DNA from 4 places in the Neobacillus sp. DFD-2R genome. Region 1 is predicted to be linked to each of the others. Evidence: riboswitches for the same ligand, from Rfam matches in the RefSeq annotation. Region 1 holds a riboswitch; each other region holds the start of a gene.
The links. A riboswitch is a leader RNA that binds a small molecule or an ion and turns the genes downstream of it on or off. The one in region 1 is predicted to bind thiamine pyrophosphate.
Positions count from the first base shown of each region.

Region 2: it holds a riboswitch for thiamine pyrophosphate, as region 1 does, so the genes downstream of both, AC3ANV_RS10770 (acetylornithine deacetylase) here and thiC (phosphomethylpyrimidine synthase ThiC) in region 1, are expected to answer to the same signal.
Region 3: it holds a riboswitch for thiamine pyrophosphate, as region 1 does, so the genes downstream of both, AC3ANV_RS17835 (ABC transporter substrate-binding protein) here and thiC (phosphomethylpyrimidine synthase ThiC) in region 1, are expected to answer to the same signal.
Region 4: it holds a riboswitch for thiamine pyrophosphate, as region 1 does, so the genes downstream of both, tenI (thiazole tautomerase TenI) here and thiC (phosphomethylpyrimidine synthase ThiC) in region 1, are expected to answer to the same signal.

Region 1 covers NZ_CM173228.1:2,484,432-2,489,769, reverse strand. Annotated here, with positions in the region: gene AC3ANV_RS12445 (long-chain-fatty-acid--CoA ligase) at 1-114, opposite strand, end outside; gene thiC (phosphomethylpyrimidine synthase ThiC) at 520-2,295, opposite strand; TPP riboswitch at 2,469-2,582, opposite strand; gene AC3ANV_RS12435 (DUF1003 domain-containing protein) at 2,682-3,257, opposite strand; gene AC3ANV_RS12430 (helix-turn-helix domain-containing protein) at 3,659-4,309, opposite strand; gene AC3ANV_RS12425 (phosphodiester glycosidase family protein) at 4,697-5,338, shown strand, end outside.
Region 2 covers NZ_CM173228.1:2,141,263-2,146,600, forward strand. Annotated here, with positions in the region: gene AC3ANV_RS10755 (ABC transporter permease) at 1-55, shown strand, start outside; gene AC3ANV_RS10760 (ABC transporter substrate-binding protein) at 269-1,333, shown strand; gene AC3ANV_RS10765 (DsbA family oxidoreductase) at 1,528-2,259, shown strand; TPP riboswitch at 2,325-2,425, shown strand; gene AC3ANV_RS10770 (acetylornithine deacetylase) at 2,518-3,819, shown strand; gene tenA (thiaminase II) at 3,816-4,487, shown strand; gene AC3ANV_RS10780 (ABC transporter ATP-binding protein) at 4,435-5,247, shown strand; gene AC3ANV_RS10785 (ABC transporter permease) at 5,237-5,338, shown strand, end outside.
Region 3 covers NZ_CM173228.1:3,569,851-3,575,188, reverse strand. Annotated here, with positions in the region: gene AC3ANV_RS17855 (amidohydrolase) at 1-26, opposite strand, end outside; gene AC3ANV_RS17850 (MurR/RpiR family transcriptional regulator) at 44-892, opposite strand; gene AC3ANV_RS17845 (S9 family peptidase) at 1,204-2,988, shown strand; gene AC3ANV_RS17840 (hypothetical protein) at 3,111-3,272, opposite strand; TPP riboswitch at 3,578-3,687, shown strand; gene AC3ANV_RS17835 (ABC transporter substrate-binding protein) at 3,874-4,866, shown strand; gene AC3ANV_RS17830 (thiamine-binding protein) at 4,879-5,169, shown strand; gene AC3ANV_RS17825 (ABC transporter permease) at 5,169-5,338, shown strand, end outside.
Region 4 covers NZ_CM173228.1:1,636,887-1,642,224, reverse strand. Annotated here, with positions in the region: gene AC3ANV_RS08040 (methylmalonyl-CoA mutase family protein) at 1-847, opposite strand, end outside; TPP riboswitch at 1,122-1,230, shown strand; gene tenI (thiazole tautomerase TenI) at 1,344-1,973, shown strand; gene thiO (glycine oxidase ThiO) at 1,966-3,105, shown strand; gene thiS (sulfur carrier protein ThiS) at 3,116-3,319, shown strand; gene AC3ANV_RS08020 (thiazole synthase) at 3,322-4,089, shown strand; gene AC3ANV_RS08015 (thiazole biosynthesis adenylyltransferase ThiF) at 4,086-5,105, shown strand; gene AC3ANV_RS08010 (dihydrolipoamide acetyltransferase family protein) at 5,330-5,338, opposite strand, start outside.

The sequences.
Region 1 (5,338 bases):
GTTGTTTAATTCTCTGTATGTATACACCCTGTCATCACAAAAAACAGCCTGTTTATCTCCGTATAATGCTACGGCTCGATCCAAAAATTCGGGCAGCACTAATGGTACATTCATTGTTATTCACCCCTGATAAAATTTTAATTTTCTAAATATAATTAAATTTTACCATATCTATACTTAAAAATACTACCTATTATCTAGATTTGTTATAGTACAGTTATCACTGTAGAAATAACAGAAATGGAAAGAATGGGACATTTAAAGGAAACAGTTATATTCCTAAATATAGATATACCGCTTAAAAAGTAATAAACCCCTAAACTTAGGGGTTTATTAAATAATCAATAATAAGTACTCTCACCGAAACCACATTTTTGGCATTTCCTCATTCCTGATGATTCTAGAAATATATGTTTACAATGATGTTGGATATTGTTAATTTTTCTTTGTAAGTGATGGATCTTCTGATGTAAGATTTCTACTTCTTCCTTTAATTTCTTTATCTCATTGAAATTACTATTATCGATAAATCTTTGATCCATCATTTACAAATTCCTCTGCCTTTTGTTTCATTCCCTCTTCAATGGCTAATTCCTCACCTGGTTGATCTCCATTTGCCATTCCGCGAATATCATGAGAAATTCTCATTGAACAAAACTTTGGTCCGCACATCGAACAAAAATGAGCAGTTTTTGCTCCTTCAGCCGGAAGAGTTTCATCATGGTATTCTCTTGCCCGTTCCGGGTCTAATGAGAGATTGAATTGGTCCTCCCATCTGAATTCGAAGCGAGCTTTCGATAAGGCATTGTCACGAACTTGTGCACCTGGGTGTCCTTTGGCTAAATCAGCTGCATGAGCGGCAATTTTATAGGCAATAACACCATCGCGGACATCATCCTTATTTGGAAGGCCTAAATGTTCTTTTGGTGTAACATAACATAGCATAGCTGTTCCGAACCAGCCGATCATTGCAGCACCAATGGCTGATGTAATATGATCATATCCTGGAGCAATATCGGTTGTTAATGGTCCTAATGTGTAAAAAGGTGCTTCTTTGCAAATCTCCATTTGCTTATCAACGTTTTCTTTAATCATATGCATCGGCACATGCCCGGGACCTTCGATCATTACTTGAACATCATGCTTCCAAGCAATTTCAGTTAATTCGCCCAATGTTTCAAGTTCAGCAAACTGCGCTTCATCATTGGCATCAGCTATGCTTCCGGGACGCAATCCATCCCCTAGTGAAACAGAAATATCATATTGCTTCAGAATTTTACAAATTTCTTCAAAGTGAGTATAAAGGAAGTTCTCTTGATGATGAGCTAAGCACCATTGTGCCAAAATCGAGCCGCCTCTGGAGACAATTCCCGTTGTTCGTTTGGCTGTTAATGGAATATATCGTAATAAAACACCGGCATGTATCGTAAAGTAATCGACCCCTTGTTCCGCCTGTTCAATTAGCGTATCACGATAAACTTCCCAGGTTAAATTCTCGGCAATTCCATTCACCTTTTCAAGTGCCTGATAGATTGGCACAGTTCCAACCGGAACAGGGGAATTGCGGATGATCCATTCTCTTGTCGTATGAATATTTTTCCCAGTTGATAAATCCATGATGTTATCGGCACCCCATCGAGTTGCCCATGTCATCTTTTCAACCTCTTGCTCAATGGAGGAAGTAACAGCTGAATTCCCAATGTTCGCATTAATTTTCACATGAAATTTGCGTCCAATTATCATTGGTTCACTTTCAGGATGGTTTATATTTGCCGGTATAATTGCTCTGCCTCGGGCAACCTCGTCACGAACAATCTCGGGATCGATATTTTCACGAATCGCGATGTACTCCATTTCAGGAGTAATAATGCCTTTTTTAGCATAGTGCATTTGCGTGACATTTTTTCCTTCTTTTGCACGTAGAGGTGTTTTATTAAGATTAGGAAACCATTCAAGGTTTGCACGTTCATCACCTTCAAGGTATCCGTTATCTTTAGGTTTTATTTCTCTGCCTTCATACGTCTCAACATCATTACGTTCGAGAATCCATTTCTTCCGTAACGCTGGAAGTCCTTTTCTAATATCGATATGGTAATTTGAATCTGTGTATGGGCCGCTTGTATCGTAGACCCGGATTGGTGCATTTTCTTCTTCTCCAAAACTAGTTTCTGTTCGACTTAACTCAATTTCTCTCATTGGAACCTTAATATCTGATCGTGATCCCTCAACATAAACTTTTTTACTTCCCGTAAATTGTGATTTTAACTCAATGTTCACTTCTGCTTGCTTTTGCATGAAACTTCCTCCTTAAAATGGGTAGATTTTTCGATCAGGAAAGTAACAGCATAGTTCATTACAAGCAGCCTTTCGGACAAACGTGTAAATGAATGACAATAAAAAAAAGGTTCTGTTTACACAGAACCTGATTAATCGTCAAAAAGTAGTGGCGTGTTCACAAAATTAAGACGACGCCTTCGAAACTACTTCCCTACGCTGGTATCATCCAGATCAGGTTCAAAGGGTCAAAGAATTTTACGCATTCTTTTCTCAGTCCGAGCCATCGGACCCCCCTAGTAGAGCTATTGAATTTAATTATGTAACTTTAGGTTTGATAATAACATAGTGTTCATTATTTTGAAAGTTTTAATTTTAAATATGGGCGTTTTTTCCTATAGAATGCTTTATTTTTTTGATTCGTCCGGTTCAAAAACACCACATTGATGTAACGAGGTTAAAAGTTGTTTTATTTGAATTAATTCCCCTTCGATTCGATGAAGGTGACTCTGCATATCATCAATTTCCTGTTCAGCTTTATAATTTATTGCAAAATCAATAATGGATTCGTGTTTATCACGGGAAGCCTGCCTATTCTGACTCATCATGATGACAGGGGCTTGAAAGGCAGCAATAAAGGATAAGCATAAATTCAATAAGATAAAGGGTGGTTCATCGAAATGAATATGCTTGGTAAACGCAATCGTATTCCAGACTATCCAAACGGTAAGAAATACTCCAAACCAAATAATAAATTTCCAACTACCGCCGAATTTAGCAATTTTGTCTGCAAGTCGGTCTGCTTTCGTTGTTCGTTTTACATATTCTTCGTCAAGATGAGTCATTATGCTGCTTTCGTAGTTATCCACTAATCGATCAATGCGTTGTGCATCATTTTTATTAATTTCAATATCAAAACCTTGAATAATTGAGGCATCGTCTTTAATTTCAGGCTTCACATAAAAAATCTTCCTTTTATCCATTGTTCTCATTCCTTCTACAAATAAAAGCTTTGTTAGGTGATTAAGTTTTAACCATATATCTTTAAATGTGAAATTAAATTCCTTTAACAGGCTTATCCCAACAGCCATCCCGATATTTTAAAAAATTGGGACTGTTAAACTAAATGCGAATCCGGCGCAAATATATGTACCCAAAAAGGGGCTCTGATGTATCCCCGATTATAATAATTCTGTCAATTAACAGGAAAAATAATGATCCAATCAGCAACCCACCTTTTCAATTGCAGATAAATATAGCATGCTCGCGATGGCAATAAAATATTGGAACACAATTCCGGTACCGGCTGCCGGTAAACAAATATTTCATATTTTCACCTTAATACATATTTTGTGATTGACTCAAGATACTATATAAATTCTACTCATCCTTTTACGGTTAATGAACCTAGTATAAGCTGTAAAGCGATTGCATCATCTAAATACCCGATTGGAAAAATGTAATCCGGAATTACATCTACAGGTAAAATGAAGTATAATAGTGCACTTCCCATAAGGGCGAGTTGAACTGGGGTCCCCTTCATCTTACTAAATTTCACAAACATTTCTTTCAAATTGTTAATAAATGGGCCTATGCTGCCTACTTTTTTAAGTTTTTCCTCAAAGCCCTTTAAAATAGTATCTTTCCCCTCATCTGTCTGTGCGTATTGTTTATAATTTTCTAATTGTTGTTCGACACTTTTAATCGAAAATTTTTTGTCATACATATTTGAGTTTTCAAGTATTTTTTGAATGTTTTCGATGGACGAATGAAAATCATCAGTTAGCTGCATTTCAGTATTCTGTTCGATCGGATAACCTGCAGCCTCAAATAAATCAGCAATAGGCACTCCAAGACATCTAGCAAATTTTTGTAAGTGTTCTGGATTTGCTTTTCGTTTACCGTTAATTATCCGTGAGATTGTAGCTGTATCAATTTCAGTAAGCTCACTAAGCTTCCTCATTGATAAAGACTGCTCCTTCAATAATTCCTTTAGTAGCAAACCAATTCTACTAAACTTATTGACTTCAGGCATAATCTTGTTTCCTTTCTTTATCTATTTTTATAGTAAATGGCTCTATATTAATTGTTGCAAGTGTTCTCTAAAAATATATATCACCGTTGACATTACGTCAATAATTCACAATTATTTTATAAATTTTCCAATATTTTTCTAACTAGAGAAATAATTATGTTGAATAATACCACATTTTTGTTGACATTTTGTCAATAAAATCATATATTTTCTCTATTCGAGCCAAAGGCTTTTTAATAGTTTTGCCTATACATTCATTCTTCTATGGACAATGAAACTGCTTCAATAGAAGCCACTCTCGCCCTTTGTTATGAATATGGATTCAAACTTGTCAGTTTAATAGGATTTATGGTGAATTCATTTACCAAATGTAAAAGGAGATGCATCATGGAATTACAAACAACAAATTCAGTCAGTGCTACGCGCACAAACCGAAATCCAAAACAAAAACGAAAATTAAAACGTATTTGGCGAGTATTTTTTACAATATGTTTAATCCTCGTATTAGGTGGAGGTGGGTTTTTATACGGAACAAACCAAGGACTGCAAATGCGTAGAATGCTATTAGGGACAGTATTTTCAACTTACCATCCACAATACGAAAAATATTTAAGACTTTTATTACCACAATCGGAAATCGATGCATTATATAATGCAAGGAATCATCCGCAAGTTATACAATCAACGATTGCAAAAGCGCAACCGGATAAGCAATCTACTTTTAAGAAAAGTTCATCCGAGAACATCCAAGTGGATACGGTAAATGCTCCCAATTACACGGCAAAAATAATGGTCATTCCCGATCCAACAACAGTTCACATTGTGGGAACAAAGTTTTCAGACAAAGGTCAACCTCTTTCTGATTTAATTAAAGAAAATAATGGAATCGCCGGGATAAACGCAGGAGGATTTTTTGACCCAAGAGGAAATGGAACCGGTGGTGAAATGATAGGAATTGTTATAAGTAACGGAAACATCCTTTCGGTTCCAAAGGGTGGCAAAAACGTACCATCACTTGTAGGTGGATTT
Region 2 (5,338 bases), 340 kb from region 1:
GGGAGTATCAAAGCTGGAAAAACGGTTTATTGCTTGGCGGCATATCCGCCAATAACTTATATAAGCGGAAGCGACCGTTAAGCGACGTATGGACTGGACCGCTCCGTATGAGATAAAGGAAACACGAATCGCGTTTTTTGCGATTCGATGTTGACTTATCGTAAGGAGGAGAGGGAAGTACACTAGTCGCTGGGAGCTGGAGCTAGACAATTCTATAAGAACGAGTTTTATATCTATTTATCTATAAAATATAAGGGGGAAATTATTAATGAACAAAACGATGAAAAGATTAAGCACTGGGGTATCAGGTATTGCAATTGCAGCGATGCTGTTATCAGGATGTTCTTCCTCTTCAACAACATCGGCACCAAGCAAAACAAAAGACAACAGCAGTACATCTACATCAGGAACTCCAAGGGTGTCGATTATGGTCGGCGGCTTGGAGAAAATTATTTACTTGCCGTATATGCTGGCTGAAAAGCTTGGCTATTACAAGGAAGCAGGAGTAACAGTAACCCTGGTTGAGGAAAGTGCCGGACAGGATGCCGAGCTAGCCCTTTTAGCCGGACAGGTCGATGGAGCAGGGGGATTTTACGATCATACCCTTGACTTACAAACAAAAGGGAAAAAGGTCGAATCAGTTGTAACAATGGCCGACGTTCCGGGTGAGCAGCTGATGGTAGCCAATCGATTAAAGGATAAAGTGAAAACATTAGCGGATTTAAAGGGACTTACCATCGGGGTAACGGGACTTGGCTCCTCTACAAATATGCTGGCAAGTTACAATGTAGTTAAAGGCGGCAATAAGGAAAGCGATTATAAACCATTGCCGGTTGGAGCCGGTCAGACTTTAATCGCTGCAATGCAAAATAACCGAATCGATGCAGCCGTAACAAGTGAGCCAACTGCAACATTACTAAAGAATAAAAATTTAGCTTACACGTTTGTGGATATGAACTCTAAAGATGGTACAGAAGCGGCATTAGGCGGAAAATATGCCTCTACAAGTCTCTATATGAATTACGATTTTGTGAAAAAGAACCCGGATGTTGTGCAAAAATTGGCTAATGCCTATGTAAAAACACTGAAATGGATGAGTACCCATACTCCTGAAGAAATTGCCGATAAAATGCCGGAGGAGTACTATGCAGGTGATAAAGCCGTATATATCCAGGCCCTTAAAGGTCAGCTTCCAATGTTCACAACTGATGGAAAAATGCCTGCAGGGGTTCCGGAAAATGTTCAGAAAATTCTCTCTGCCTTTAAACCGGCTGTAAAGAGTGTCGATCTTAGCCAGACATATACAAACAAATTTGTTGATAAAGTGAAGTAATGATTTTCATATGACCGGGTGCCGCTTGCTGCGGCCCCGGTTTTATGGTGAAAAAGGCAACTTTTTGTTAAAACCAGGCCAAAGGATTTACCCTTTTATTAAAGGGTAAATATTTCGGTCTTAAGCAGCTAAATATGGGATTTATGCTGGTTGTGTTACTATAGTACTTAATCGTAGAAAATCGAGGTGTTTACATGAAAATAGAAGTTTGGTCTGATTTCGCTTGTCCTTTTTGTTATATTGGGAAGCGCAGGTTAGAGGAAGCGCTGGATCAATTTCCACATAAGGATCAGGTAGAAGTGGAATTTAAAAGCTTTGAGCTCGATCCAAATTCACCAAAGAATATCGATAAAAATATGCACGAAGTATTAGCAGCAAAATATGGTATGAGTCTTGAACAAGCTAAACAAGCAAATCAAAATGTTGGGCAGCAGGCTGCCGGAGTGGGATTAACCTACCACTTTGACACGATGAAACCAACGAATACCTTTGATGCCCATCGTTTGACAAAATTTGCGAAAACGTATGGGAAAGAAGCAGAAGTTACTGAAAAGCTGCTTTATGCATACTTTACTGAATCAAAGCACATCGGGGATTACGATACCTTGGCAGATATCGCAGAAGCTGCAGGCATTGACCGTGATGAAACATTAAAGATGCTGCAGGATAAAAACGCCTATGCAAATGATGTTCGGATTGATGAATCAATTGCACAACAATATGGCATTGGCGGCGTACCTTATTTTGTTATAAATCAAAAATACGCAATTTCCGGTGCACAACCGACTGCAACATTCAATGGTGCGCTCCAACAAGTGTGGCAAGAGGAATCTGCCTCACCGGTGTTGCAGAACCTTTCATCAGAGAATGCAGAAGATGCAAGCTGTGCGGATGGCAGCTGTGTGATTCCGGAACGAAAAGAGTAATATTACTTTACATTTTCTAATTCTGTGCTATAGTTTTACTATATTTTGAACTTTATATGTTGATCGACTCACACTAGGGGGGCCTTTGGCTGAGATGGAACTTTGTTCTAGACCCTTTGAACCTGATCTGGATGATACCAGCGGAGGGAAGTGGAACGAATCATTTATGTCAGCCTCATTTAATTTGACATTAATCTTCAAACCACTCATTTCTCCGAAAGTGAGTGGTTTTTATTTTGCAATTAAGGGGAAAGAAAAATGAGAGCGATATCTGAAGATTTGTCACAAAAGATTTCGGATCAAGTGGAAGCAAAAAAAGAAGAATTGATTGAATTACTGACAAAACTAATTGCGTTTCCAACAGTAAGCCCTCCTGCACGTAATACAAATGATGTGCAGGAAGTCATTAAAGAATACTTGGAAGATTTGGGATTTAAAACCGATAAGTGGGATGTGTACCCTGGTGACCCCAATGTTGTCGGCGTTTTAAAAGGAGAAGCATCTGATCAATATAATAGTTTAATTATCAACGGTCATATGGATGTCGCCGAGGTTGGTGATGATAAAGAGTGGGATGAATCACCGTTTACCACTTATATCAAAGATTCTTATATTTATGGACGCGGTGTTGCCGACATGAAGGGCGGAATAGCAGCATCGCTAATGGCTATTAAACTATTAAAAGAACTTGGTATCACGCTTAAAGGAGATCTTCAATTTCAGTCGGTCATCGGCGAAGAAGTGGGAGAAGCGGGAACCCTTGATTGTACCGAAAAAGGATATACAGCCGATTATGCTGTAGTCGTCGATACTAGTGACTTACATATCCAAGGACAGGGCGGCGTCATTACAGGTTGGATTACAATTCAAAGTAAAGAAACCTATCACGATGGCTTGCGCAGGAAGATGATACATGCGGGTGGCGGTGTTAAGGGTGCCAGTGCAATTGAGAAAATGATGAAAATCATTTCGGGGCTTCAGGAGCTTGAACGGCATTGGGCTGTAACGAAAAGCTATGAAGGCTTCGAACCTGGAAGCAATACCATTAATCCTGCTGTAATTGAAGGAGGCAGGCATGCCGCTTTTGTTGCCGATCGCTGTGCGCTCTGGATCACGGTTCATTTTTATCCGAATGAAGATTACGAAGCGGTTATCAAGGAAATTGAACAGCATATTCATGCGGTGGCTGAAGCCGATCCGTGGTTGCGAGATAATCCGCCGCAATTCACGTGGGGTGGAAAATCGATGATTGAGGATCGGGGTGAGATTTTCCCTTCATTAGAAATTGATCCTGAGCACCCGGGTACGCTTCTGTTAGCAGATTCATTTGAAAAATTGTTAACGCAAAAGCCAAACATAGGAATGTCTCCAACTGTTACCGATGCAGGTTGGCTTGGACGGGCAGGAATTCCAACGGTCATATTTGGGCCTGGAAAATTAGAGGATGCCCATGCCGTCAATGAAAAAGTTGAAATCAGGCAATTAGTAGATTTTACAAAAGTATTAGCCGTTTTTATTGCTGAATGGTGCAATACTACCAGGAATGAGGCAAAAAAATGAAGTTTACAGAATTTCTTTTTGAAAAAGTAACGGGAATTTGGGAGAAAACCCATCTGCATCCTTTTGTAGTGGGGATGGGCACTGGGGAATTGCCTGTTGAATCATTTATCCGTTACATGAAACAGGATTATGTGTTTTTAATTGATTATTCCAGGCTTTTTGCTTTAGGTGCCGTAAAGGCAAAAGACCTCGAAACGATGGCTGCTTTTGCAAGGCTGCTGCATGAGACCTTGCACGGAGAAATGGAGCTGCACCGTCGATATGCTGAACGGTTTGGAATTACCCATCAGCAGTTGGAGGAAACAAAGCCTACCCCGATTAATTTAGCCTATACACGCTACATGCTGAATGTCGCGCAGAATGGGTCTCTGGAAGAATTGATCTCAGCGTTGCTTCCTTGTATGTGGAGCTACTGGGAAATCGGCAAAATGCTCGCGGAAAAATATCCGGGATCAACAGAGCATCCTTTCTATGGGGAATGGATCAAGATGTACTCCTCAAATGAATTCGGTTCATTGGCTACCTGGCTGATTGATTTGTTAGACCAATTGGCAGCCGGGAAGCCGGAGCGGGAATTAAAAGTCATCGAAGAGCATTTTTTAACGACATCCCGGTATGAATTTCTGTTCTGGGATATGGTCTATCAGGGGGGCGAGTGGCCTGTCTAGTCCGGCAATTTTAACAATAAAAGAACTTTCGTATGCTTTACCCGGTAACGCAGGTTCGAAGTCCATTTTTCAAGACATCGAAATGGATGTGAAGTCCGGGGAGTTTGTCTCCGTAATTGGTGCAAGTGGTTCAGGAAAGAGCACGCTTTTTAAACTGATAACGGGTTTATTGGAGCCTGATCAAGGACTAATCCGGATAGATGGCCAACAGTCAGAAAATAGATTAGGAAAAGTGGGCTATATGCCGCAAAAGGATTTGCTTTTACCTTGGAGAACAGTAATGGACAATGTGCTAATACCATTAGAAATTAAGAGGGAAAAAAAGCAGGGCAAAATGGCGGAAATTAGGGAGTGGTTAACACGGTTTGGCTTGGCTGAATATGAACACGCCTATCCGCATGAACTATCCGGAGGAATGAAGCAGCGAGTCGCGTTTTTAAGAACAATCATGACAGGCAGGGACCTTCTTTTATTAGATGAGCCCTTTGGTGCTCTCGATTCGATGACAAAGCATAACATGCACAGCTGGTTATTGGAATTATGGGGCGATTTACAAAAGACGGTATTGTTTATCACTCATGACCTGGAGGAAGCGATTTTATTAAGCGATCGGATTTATCTATTAACCGGTGATGGCAAGGGTAAAGTGAAAGAAATGCCCGTTTATTTGCCAAGACCGAGGCGTTCGGAGATTATTTATCAATCAGAGTTCATTGCGATGAGAAAAGAATTGGAGATGCTAATTCACAATGAAAAGTAGATTGAAAAAATGGACAGATGACTATGGTCTATTTGTATTGGTCGTCGTTCTTCTTATAAGCTTATGGGAATGGGTTGTAAGAAATGGATTT
Region 3 (5,338 bases), 1.1 Mb from region 1:
TGATCAATAAATTGAAGTGGATTCATAACGGTACACCCTCTTTTTATTCATTAAAAACTTCAAAGCTTGAATACAGCTTTTCTAATTTTTGTTGATGGGACTGGATGCGCTTTTGGTCCTTTTCATGGATCCCTTCAATAATCAAATCTACTAAACTTATAACAGATGCAATGGAATTGGATCCGGTTTGGGCATTTTCTTCAGTTGTCAGAACAATATCTGCAATCCTTCCTACAGGTGAAAGGAGCCGATCGGTGACGGTAATTAAACAAATCCCATGTTCTGCCACACACTCCGCCAATTTAATTGTCTCGTTTGAATAGCGCGGAAAGGAAAAAACGACGACAACAGAGTTTTTTGTAAGATTGCAAAATTTTTCGAAAAATTCTCCGGTAGGGGAACACAGCGTTACATTATCTCTAATCGAACTAAGCATATAAGAAAACCAGTAAGCGGCTGCGTGGGAAAGCATATGCCCGGCAATTAAAATTTGGTCTGCCTGGATAATCGCATCTACTGCTTTCCAAATTTCCCTGACGTTAGTTTGGTTAATTAATTGTTTTAATAAATGAATTTCGTTTAATATAACTCTCTTAAATGGATCGGCAGAGTGGTATTGCTTCATGTTGAAATTTCTGTTCTCCGGCTGGCTTTGCTGGAGCAGATCTTCTTGAATAATGGTTTGCATTTCACTAAAGCTTTCAAATCCTAAGGCATACGAAAGTCGAATTACGGTGGTTTCACTAACAGCTGCTTGCCGTCCAATTTGAAAGGCCGTTTTAAAGGCAGCCTGATTGAGATTTTCAATCAGATAATTTGCCACTTTCTTTTGGCCTGCTGATAAATCGGGGAATTTTTCTTTTACCAACTGTTGAAAAGGAAGTTGTTCCATTCCATCATCCTTTCCCGGAGAAGTAAATCCTTCAATTATTCATTCTGGTGCAGTAAAAACTTCTTTACTAGTTTAACATTATCATAAATTAAAATGTAATAAAAGAGTATATTTTAAATTTTGTGATTATTTAAGTGGTATAGGATTTTTTTTGATGATGGATGGATTTGCATATGAATAGAAGAATTACATATTAATTTAAGAGGAGAAACAACAAGTTTAATATTGATTAATTAATTTCTACTAAGGAAAACAACAGAACCCGATACTATTTCATCGTTAATGTTCGTAACTAAAGGGGGTTGATTATAGTGAATATCGGAATTAAACCATATTTGGGCGTGAGTTTTGCAAGAAACCCCGTTTATCAGCCTGATGGCCATAAATTAAGCTTTATTGCGGACTATTCCGGCTTGCCTCAGGTCTGGGAGTTTGATCTTGGAGGTGGTAGGTCTGCCCTCCAAGCCTCCTTTACAAATGAAAGTATAAAAATTGTTAAATATATAAACGGAACCTCGACGCGGATAATAGGCATGGATGTTGCCGGAAATGAAAGGCAGCAACTATTTTTATTAAAGCGAGACCATAAACTAATTCCGCTGACAGATTCACTAAACCATATCCATCATTATGGCGGCAGTTCTCCGGACGGGAAGTGGATTGCCTGGTCAAGTAATCGGCGTAATCCTGCCTATTTTGATATTTATATCCAAAACTTAGAAACACTTGAAATACGCCGTGTATTTTCAGATGATGGTATCTATTCTTCGATAAAGTGGTCTCCTGATGGGAGGTCATTATTGATAAGAAAAACAAATACACATCAGGATAATGATTTAGGGCTGCTGTTGCTTAGCACAGGAGAAGTGAATTGGCTAACTGCACATGTTGGCGAAGCCAGCTTTAAGGATCCTTACTTCAATAAGGATGGGGACCATCTCTTTTTATTAACAAACAAAGGTAGAGAATACTTTGGATTAGCAATGATAAATCTTCATTCAAAAGAGCACACTTGGTTGGAAGTGGGAGATTGGGATTTTGAAGAACTCACAATGAACAAGGACAAAAATAAGTTAGCCTTTTCAATGAACGAGGGAGGGATATCAAGAGGAATTATTGTTGACTTGAATACAAGTAATCTTTATACATGGAAAACACCGATGGGAGTGATCTCTGATCTTACTTTTTCACCCGATAACCAAAAATTAGCCTATGTTTTTAATGGGCCTGAACATCCTTCTGATATTTGGGAGCTTGAGATTAAGCCAATTTACACAAAACGACTTACCTCCTCCATCCGGTCACAGGGTTTGGAAAATAAATTGGTTACCCCGGAGCTAATAACCTATAAATCTTTTGACAATCTTCATGTTCCAGCCTTTTTTTACAAGCCGAAAAATACTTCAAAAAAACACCCGGTTGTCATCTATGTACATGGTGGTCCTGAAAGCCAAATTCGTGCCGTTTATAATCCTGTCCTGCAATACTTCCTGAGCATTGGCTTTGCAGTTTGTACTCCGAATGTTCGTGGCAGTACCGGGTACGGAAAGACGTATACCCACCTTGATGATGTTAGAAAAAGAATGGATTCCGTTAAAGATTTGGTATCGTTAGTAGATTGGCTAAAAGCAGAGGGGAGCGTTGACCAACGTAAAATAGCGATCATGGGGGGCAGTTATGGAGGATTTATGGTTCTGGCAGCTATCAGCCATTTTCCTCAATTATGGTCCGCAGCGATTGATATTGTGGGGATTTCAAGTTTTAGAACCTTTCTTAAAAATACAAATCCATGGCGTCAAAAACTTCGGGAGTTTGAATATGGAACGATTGAAAAGGATGGAGCGTTTTTTGATCAAATTGACCCATTAAACCATACCGATAAAATTATATGCCCTCTTATGGTTTTTCATGGTGCAAACGATCCGCGTGTCCCAATTGAAGAATCCGAACAAATAGTAAATAAATTAAAGGAAAGAAACCATGCAGTAAAGTACTTCCGTTTTGAAGATGAAGGCCATTCCTTCGAAAAACTAAAAAATAAAATTTTTACGTACACGAAGGTGGCCGATTTCCTCGAACAATATATCGGAAATTAATTTTAGCAATCAATGAAATATAGAGGGCTTTATTAAACTAAAGGAAACCCGCCACTTTAGTAAGTGGCGGGTTTTAGTAACGCGTAAATATAAGATTAGGCCCTTTCTTGCAGCCATTCAAATTAATTCATTGAATTATCTAACAAAAAATCCCCTTTTGGCAAGGTAATAATCTTTCCACCAATTTGCACATGAATGGTATCGTTAAATATGGCCTTCACGATTCCTTTTAATGAAATGGTTGAATTAACATCAATTTTTTTCGTTTCAGAATTGGTTGTCAAATTATTCACACCTTCCAAAGTTAGATATGACAATATAATAAAGGATGAAAAACAAATAATTCGAGAAATAGAAATACGCAAAAAATAGTAATAATTCATCTTATGATACTAACTTGTGAATGTTTCTTTTTTATGAAACAATTAATGACTGCTTCACCTTCCTTTTTACACAATATAATTCGGAAAAATGATCTTAAATTCCTGCCTATCCCTCTTGAAACTTAGAAAAATATTTTTTGAATTCTGCACTGGGCTGGCATCTTTAAATGCTTCCGGTATAATAGTGAGGGAAATAAAATGGATACAATGAAATGTAGGGGGACCGGTGTTGCCGGTTGAGATATCGTTCTTAAGACGTAGACCCTTGGAACCTGATCTGGTTGATACCGGCGGAGGGAACATATTCTTAAACAATTGATTGTTTGTTAATATGCACTCAGGTTGCTAAAACCTGGGTGCATTATTTGTTTAGGTCTTGTTTTATTCAAAAATGTTAACAACATTACGTCTATCAGGTTGTTTCTTGTTTACGTTTTGTTTCTGTTACATCCGGATGTTATCCGGAAGAGATATTATTTTTTAACATATGGGGGCTTTAAAAATGAAAAAGTGGTTCGTTCTATTATTATCTGTTTTTCTTATTGCCGGTTGCAGCAGTAAAAAGGAGACAAATACTTCGAAGGGGAATACTAAACAACTGAAAAAGATTTCTGTTGTTCTGGATTGGACCCCGAACACCAATCATACTGGATTATATGTAGCGAAAGAAAAAGGTTATTTTAAAGATCAAGGGTTAGATGTAGATATTATCATGCCTGGTCAAGCCGGTACGGATCAGCTGGTGGCTTCGGGAAAGGCCAATTTTGGGGTTGGCTATCAGGAAGCGATCACTCAGGCCCGCATCCAGGGTGTACCACTGGTATCGATTGCGGCTGTCATTCAGCATAATACATCCGGCTTTGCATCACCTGCTGCCAAAAATATCAAATCTCCAAAGGATTTTGTAGGAAAAACCTATGGCGGCTGGGGCTCACCGGTTGAAAAATCTGTTATTGATTCTTTAATGAAAAAAGAAAATGCCGATGTCAATAAGGTAACAATTATTAATACGGGAGACACCGACTTTTTTACCGCGATTAAAAAGAATGTTGACTTTGCCTGGATTTATTACGGCTGGACAGGTGTAGAAGCTGAGCTTCGCAATGAAAAAATTAACATGATTTACTTAACGGATTATTCCGATAAGCTCGACTATTACACGCCTGTTTTGGAAACAAATGAAAATATGATTGCAAAAGACCCCGGAACAGTAAAAGCGTTCTTAAAGGCAGTAACAAAGGGCTATCAGTATGCGATTAAAAATCCTGACCAAGCGGCTGATATCCTTATTAAAGCGGCCCCGGATTTAGATCCAAAGCTTGTGAAAGCGAGCCAAAAATGGTTATCACCGAAATATCAGGACGATGCGAAGCAATGGGGGATCCAAAAGAAGATGGTTTGGGAAAACTACGCTTCTTGGATGTATGACCATAAACTTCTTGATAAAAAATTAGATGCGAATAAAGCATTTACGAATGAATTTTTACCAAAATAGGAGGTTATCAAAATGGCCAATGCATTGATCAGCATTCAAATATTACCGAAAACAAAAGACGGAGAAGATGTTATCCCGTATGTGGATGAAGCAATTCGCGTAATCGATGAATCGGGAGTGAAATATGAAGTCCATCCATTAGAAACGACGATGGAGGGCGAGCTTGAGCACTTATTTCGTATTATCGCTGCAATGAATGAACGAATGATTGAAATCGGAAGCCGTAATGTGATTTCCCAAGTGAAAATACTGTACCAACCAAGCGGAATTACTATGGACCAATTGACGGAGAAATATCGATAATGAAGAAAATACTTTTAAAAGGGTGGAGACCGTTATTGGTTCTCCTCCTTTTGTTCGTAATTTGGGAAATTGTTGTAAGGGTTTTGAATGTACCGGAATGGCTGCTTCCTCCACCATCAAACGTATTTAGAGAAGCATTCGCAGGCTGGTCAGGTTTTTATCTTGATTT
Region 4 (5,338 bases), 850 kb from region 1:
TATCCCAAAGAATACGGGCTGCACGCAGTTTCGCAATTTCCATAAAAAAGTTGGCACCGATTGAAAATTGAAAGATCATTTTTGATAGTGCTTGTTCAAGATTCAGTTTGTTTTCAAGTAACTGCTGAAGATAAAATACCCCTGTGGCAGCTGCAATTCCAAGCTCCTGAACGGCATTTGCTCCCCCATTATGGTATGGAGATGTATTGATTAGAACAGTCTGTAAATTGGGGAGTTTTTTATGTGCCTGCTTAAGCGTTTCTGACCATTCAGCAAAATAGATATCGTCGTTTTCCGGAAGAAATCCGTCTATTACAAATGTTGAAAGCGGATCTGATGCTATGTATCCTGTCACACTTGAGCCATCACATTGATTTTCTGTCAGTTTTACCAAGACTGATAATATGTCCGGCTGCATTTCACAAGCATTTATTGCGAAGGGATATTTATGAAAATAGTCTTTTAATAGATTTAATAGAAGCTCATTCGTTTCAAATAACTGTTTTGTTAATTCAAACGAAATAACCGTTTGACCTCTATTTAATGCCTGTTCAAGCTTTTCCTCTAACTCTGTTATTGTTGTATATGGTATTCGCTGGGCAACCTTCCATTTATTCGTGATATAACCAAGCGGAAAAATTCCTCTTCTAAAATCGGAACCACCCGGATAAGCAGCTATCGATTTTTCATCTTCTTGGAAATAAAGCGGTTTCAAAAGTATGTTTTCATATGTTGAGGATTTCAGTGATTCAACCGATTTTCCTTTGATGGATTCCTCAGCCTTTTTTTCCCATTCATCAATATGATTTCTTGGAAATGTTTGATTCTTCATCTCTTTTAAACCCATAAATCTCGCCTCCCAACAACAGAATTTCTAATTGCAAAAAAATTCTAACACATTACTATATCTTATTTTAGAATAGAAACAACATTCAAGCAATGAAAACCGTCAACAAGTATGATGAAAGCGCTAGCCAAATCGGGGGACATATTTTATGCCCGATGTCCGGCTAATGGAAATTATCAATTTTTATTGCACAGAACAATAAATCAATTGACATTTACAATAAAGGCGCTACTATTATAGATGTAAGGTGAATTCTACAAATTAATATGTGATGCTTATCCGCTAGGGGTGCCTTTTTAAAAGGCTGAGATTGAAGTACTACTTCGGGACTCTAAGGACCTGATCTGGATTATACCAGCGTAGGGAAGTGGAAAACTAGACGTTTGACAAATGAAGGCCTTTTCATTTCAAATTTTCAACCACTTTCTTTACAAAAAGAAAGTGGTTTTTTGTTTTTCAGATTTATTTTAAGGATAAGCAGAATATTACTAAAGGGGTGACTCAAATTTTAAATAGTTTAAAAGAACTACATATTGTATCCAATGGCAAAATGCCGATGGATAAACTAAGTGAAATTTTAATGGAGATTCACCCATATATAACGGCAATTCATATACGAGAAAAACAAAAATCTGCACAGGAAATCTATCAAGCAGTCCAGCTTTTCACAGAAAGAAACATACCATTATCAAAGATTATTATTAATGACCGTGTGGATGTTGCCTTCGTTACAGGTGCAGCAGGAGTTCAATTAGCATCACATAGTTTAGATCCTTCAATTATAAAAACAAATTTTCCCGGGCTTTTGCTCGGATGTTCTATCCACTCCTTGGAAGAAGGACAAAAAGCATTACAGAGTGGTGCTGATTATGTGCTTTATGGTCACGTCTTTTCTACAAAATCAAAACCGGGATTATTACCTAGAGGTTTAGAAGAATTTAAAAGGCTAACAGGACTACTTGACCTTCCTGTCATTGCCATTGGCGGCATTACACCAGAGAATACTAGACATGTAATTTCCGCCGGCGCTAAGGGCATCGCGGTTATGTCCGGAATATTAGAAGCCCACGATCCATTAGCAGCTGTAAGGTCTTACCAAAATGAATTAAAAGATGGAGATGTGTAAAGTGAAAAATTCATTTGATGTGGCAATTGTCGGGGGAGGAATAATTGGGTCCTCTATTGCATATCAACTTGCAAAAATGGGGAGAAAAGTAATTGTTCTTGAGAAGGAACGTTTAGCTTGTCAGGCATCCAGTGCCGCTGCCGGAATGCTGGCAGCACAAGCGGAAATCGAAAAAGACGGTCCATTTTTCCAATTAGCTTTAAAAAGCCAGGCAATGTTTTCATCTATTTCGAACGAGATGCTTGAATATGCCGGCATCGATATCGAATTTGTTAATAAAGGGATGTTAAAAATTGCTGAATCAGAGGAAATAGCCCTGGAATTAAAAAAACAAGTCACGTTTCAACGGAGGTGGGATCCTAGCATCAAATGGCTTGATTCAAAGGAATTACAAGAAATGGAACCTGCTCTATCTTCCAGTGTTACCGGAGGGATGTACCTTCCAAATGATGGGCATGTCCAAGCCGCTAAATTAACATATGCATTTGCTAAAGCAGCAGTACATTTTGGCGCAGAAATTCATGAGTATACTGAAGTCCTTTCATTTATTTATGAACACGGGCAAGTCAAAGGGGTAAAAACAACAAAAGGTGTAATTAATTGTGAACAGGTTGTCATTGCGACAGGAGCTTGGGCTGCCAAATTAATGCACGAAACCGGGTTGGAAATTAATGTTTATCCTGTCAAAGGGGAATGCTTTTCAGTCATGACTGAAAAGCCGATTATTAACACTACGATTTTTTCCGATAAACGTTGTTATTTAGTACCTAAACGAAATGGTGAAATTTATATCGGTGCTACAATGGTGGAAAATACAGTTGATAACAGGGTAACGGCCGGAGGAATTACGACATTAGTAGAAAGAGCTGTTCAGCTGGTTCCACAGATTAAGGACGCAAAATGGGAGCGGGTTTGGGCAGGAATTAGGCCGCAAACCGGTGATGGGAACCCATACATTGGTGAACATCCAATTTGGAAGGGTTTGTTTGTTGCAGCAGGACATTTTCGAAATGGGATTTTACTAAGCCCTCTTACAGGGAAACTAGTAGCTGCATTGATGGACCGAAATTTAACAGATGATAAAACGCTCTCTGCTTTTCGCTTGGATAGACATTGCAAAGCGGTTCAATAGGAGGTGGAATATGAACGTACAACTGAACGGCGAAAATATACTTTTACCCGAAAATATTGTATTTGTTTCAGACGTACTAAAGCATTACCAAATTCATGATAAAGTGGTTGTCGTCGAAATAAATGGAGAGATTTTAACAAGGATGGAACATCAAAGTACTAGATTGTCTGATCGAGATCGAATTGAAATTGTACATTTTGTTGGAGGCGGTTAATAATGTTGAAAATTGGCTCATTATCATTTCAGTCACGTTTATTACTTGGTACAGGTAAATATCCAAGCTATGACATTCAGAAAAAAGCAGTGGAGGTTTCCGAAGCGGAAATCCTTACGTTTGCTATCCGAAGAATGAATATTTTTGAACCAAGTCAGCCTAACTTTTTAGAACAACTGGACACGAATAAATATACTCTCCTGCCAAATACTGCCGGAGCAAAAACGGCGGCAGAAGCCGTTCGTATCGCAAAATTGGCGAAAGCGTCAGGCCTTTGCGATATGATAAAGGTCGAAGTGATTGGCTGTGATAAAACACTACTTCCAGATCCGATTGAAACCCTAAAGGCTACAGAAGAATTAGTAAAGGAAGGGTTTATCGTACTGCCCTATACCTCCGATGATGTCGTTTTAGCTAGGAAACTTCAAGAAGCCGGATGTCATGCTGTCATGCCCGGAGCTTCGCCAATCGGATCCGGTCAAGGGATAATTAATCCATTGAACTTAAGCTTTATTATTGAACAAGCTGAAGTACCGGTTATTGTTGATGCCGGAATCGGTTCTCCAGCTGATGCCGCCAAGGCGATGGAATTAGGCGCGGATGGTGTTTTATTAAACACAGCCGTATCAGCGGCAAAAGATCCAATTAAAATGGCAAAAGCAATGAAGCTGGCAATTGAAGCGGGAAGGCTTGGCTTTGAAGCCGGCCGTATTGCCAATAAGAGATACGCTACCGCAAGCAGTCCGATGGAAGGAATGAGTATTGGGTGAATGATCGATATTCACGACAAGAATTGTTTCCACCAATTGGAAAAGAAGGACAAAAAAAAATTGCAAAAAAACATGTACTAATAATTGGTGCCGGAGCACTTGGGACAGGAAATGCCGAAGCATTACTCCGCGCCGGAATTGGTAAGCTGACAATTGTTGATCGTGACTATGTTGAGTGGTCAAATTTACAGCGGCAACAGTTATATTCGGAAGATGATGCAATAAATCGAATACCTAAAGTAATTGCAGCAAAAAAGCGATTGGAAGCCATTAATTCAGCCGTGGCGATCGAGGCAATTATTGCAGACGCCTCCGTTTTAGAACTTGAAGAATGGGCAAAACAAGTAGATCTTATCATTGATGCAACTGATAATTTTGAAACTAGGATGATGATAAATGATGTATCACAAAAATATCAGGTGCCTTGGATTTATGGTGCCTGTGTAGGTAGCTACGGAATCACCTACACGATTATACCGAAAAAAACACCTTGCCTTGCTTGTTTATTAAAAACAGTTCCTTTAGGTGGGTTAACCTGTGATACAGCAGGAATCATAAGTCCTGCTGTAAACATGGTCATTTCCTACCAAATAAGTGAAGCATTAAAGATTTTAGTAGAAGATATGGATTCATTACGGGACAAATTAGTTTCATTTGATTTGTGGAAAAATCAATATAGTGCGATTCGAGTAGATAGATTAAAAGATGAAAATTGTCCGTCATGTGGAAAAGAACACCTTTTCCCTTATTTATCCTTTGAAAATCAAACTAAGACTGCTGTTCTTTGTGGTAGAGATTCTGTACAGATTCGACCTTCTTCTCCCATCGAACGCGACCTTGAAGCATTAGAAAAAGTTTTTACGGTTCAAGGTGGAACGGTTCAGCGGAATCCTTATCTTTTATCCTATAGTATGGATCCTTATCGTTTAGTTATTTTTAAAGATGGAAGAGTTTTAGTGCACGGAACAAAGGATATCACTGAAGCGAAATCCCTCTACCATAAATATTTGGGATGATAAGAAAAGCGTAAGCGCCCGTTTAGTGACGTATGGGCTGGAGCGCTTCGACTGAGATCAAGGAAACACGGAGAGCGGAGCGATCCGATGTTGACTTATCGTAGGGAGAAGAGCGAAGTCCACTAGTCACTGGGTGCTGGAGCTGGACAAATTCTCAAAGAATTAAATTTCTTTCTTATCTTGTATGAAAAAACGCTACCCTTTGGGCAGCGTTTTTTTCATTTTTAATAAAT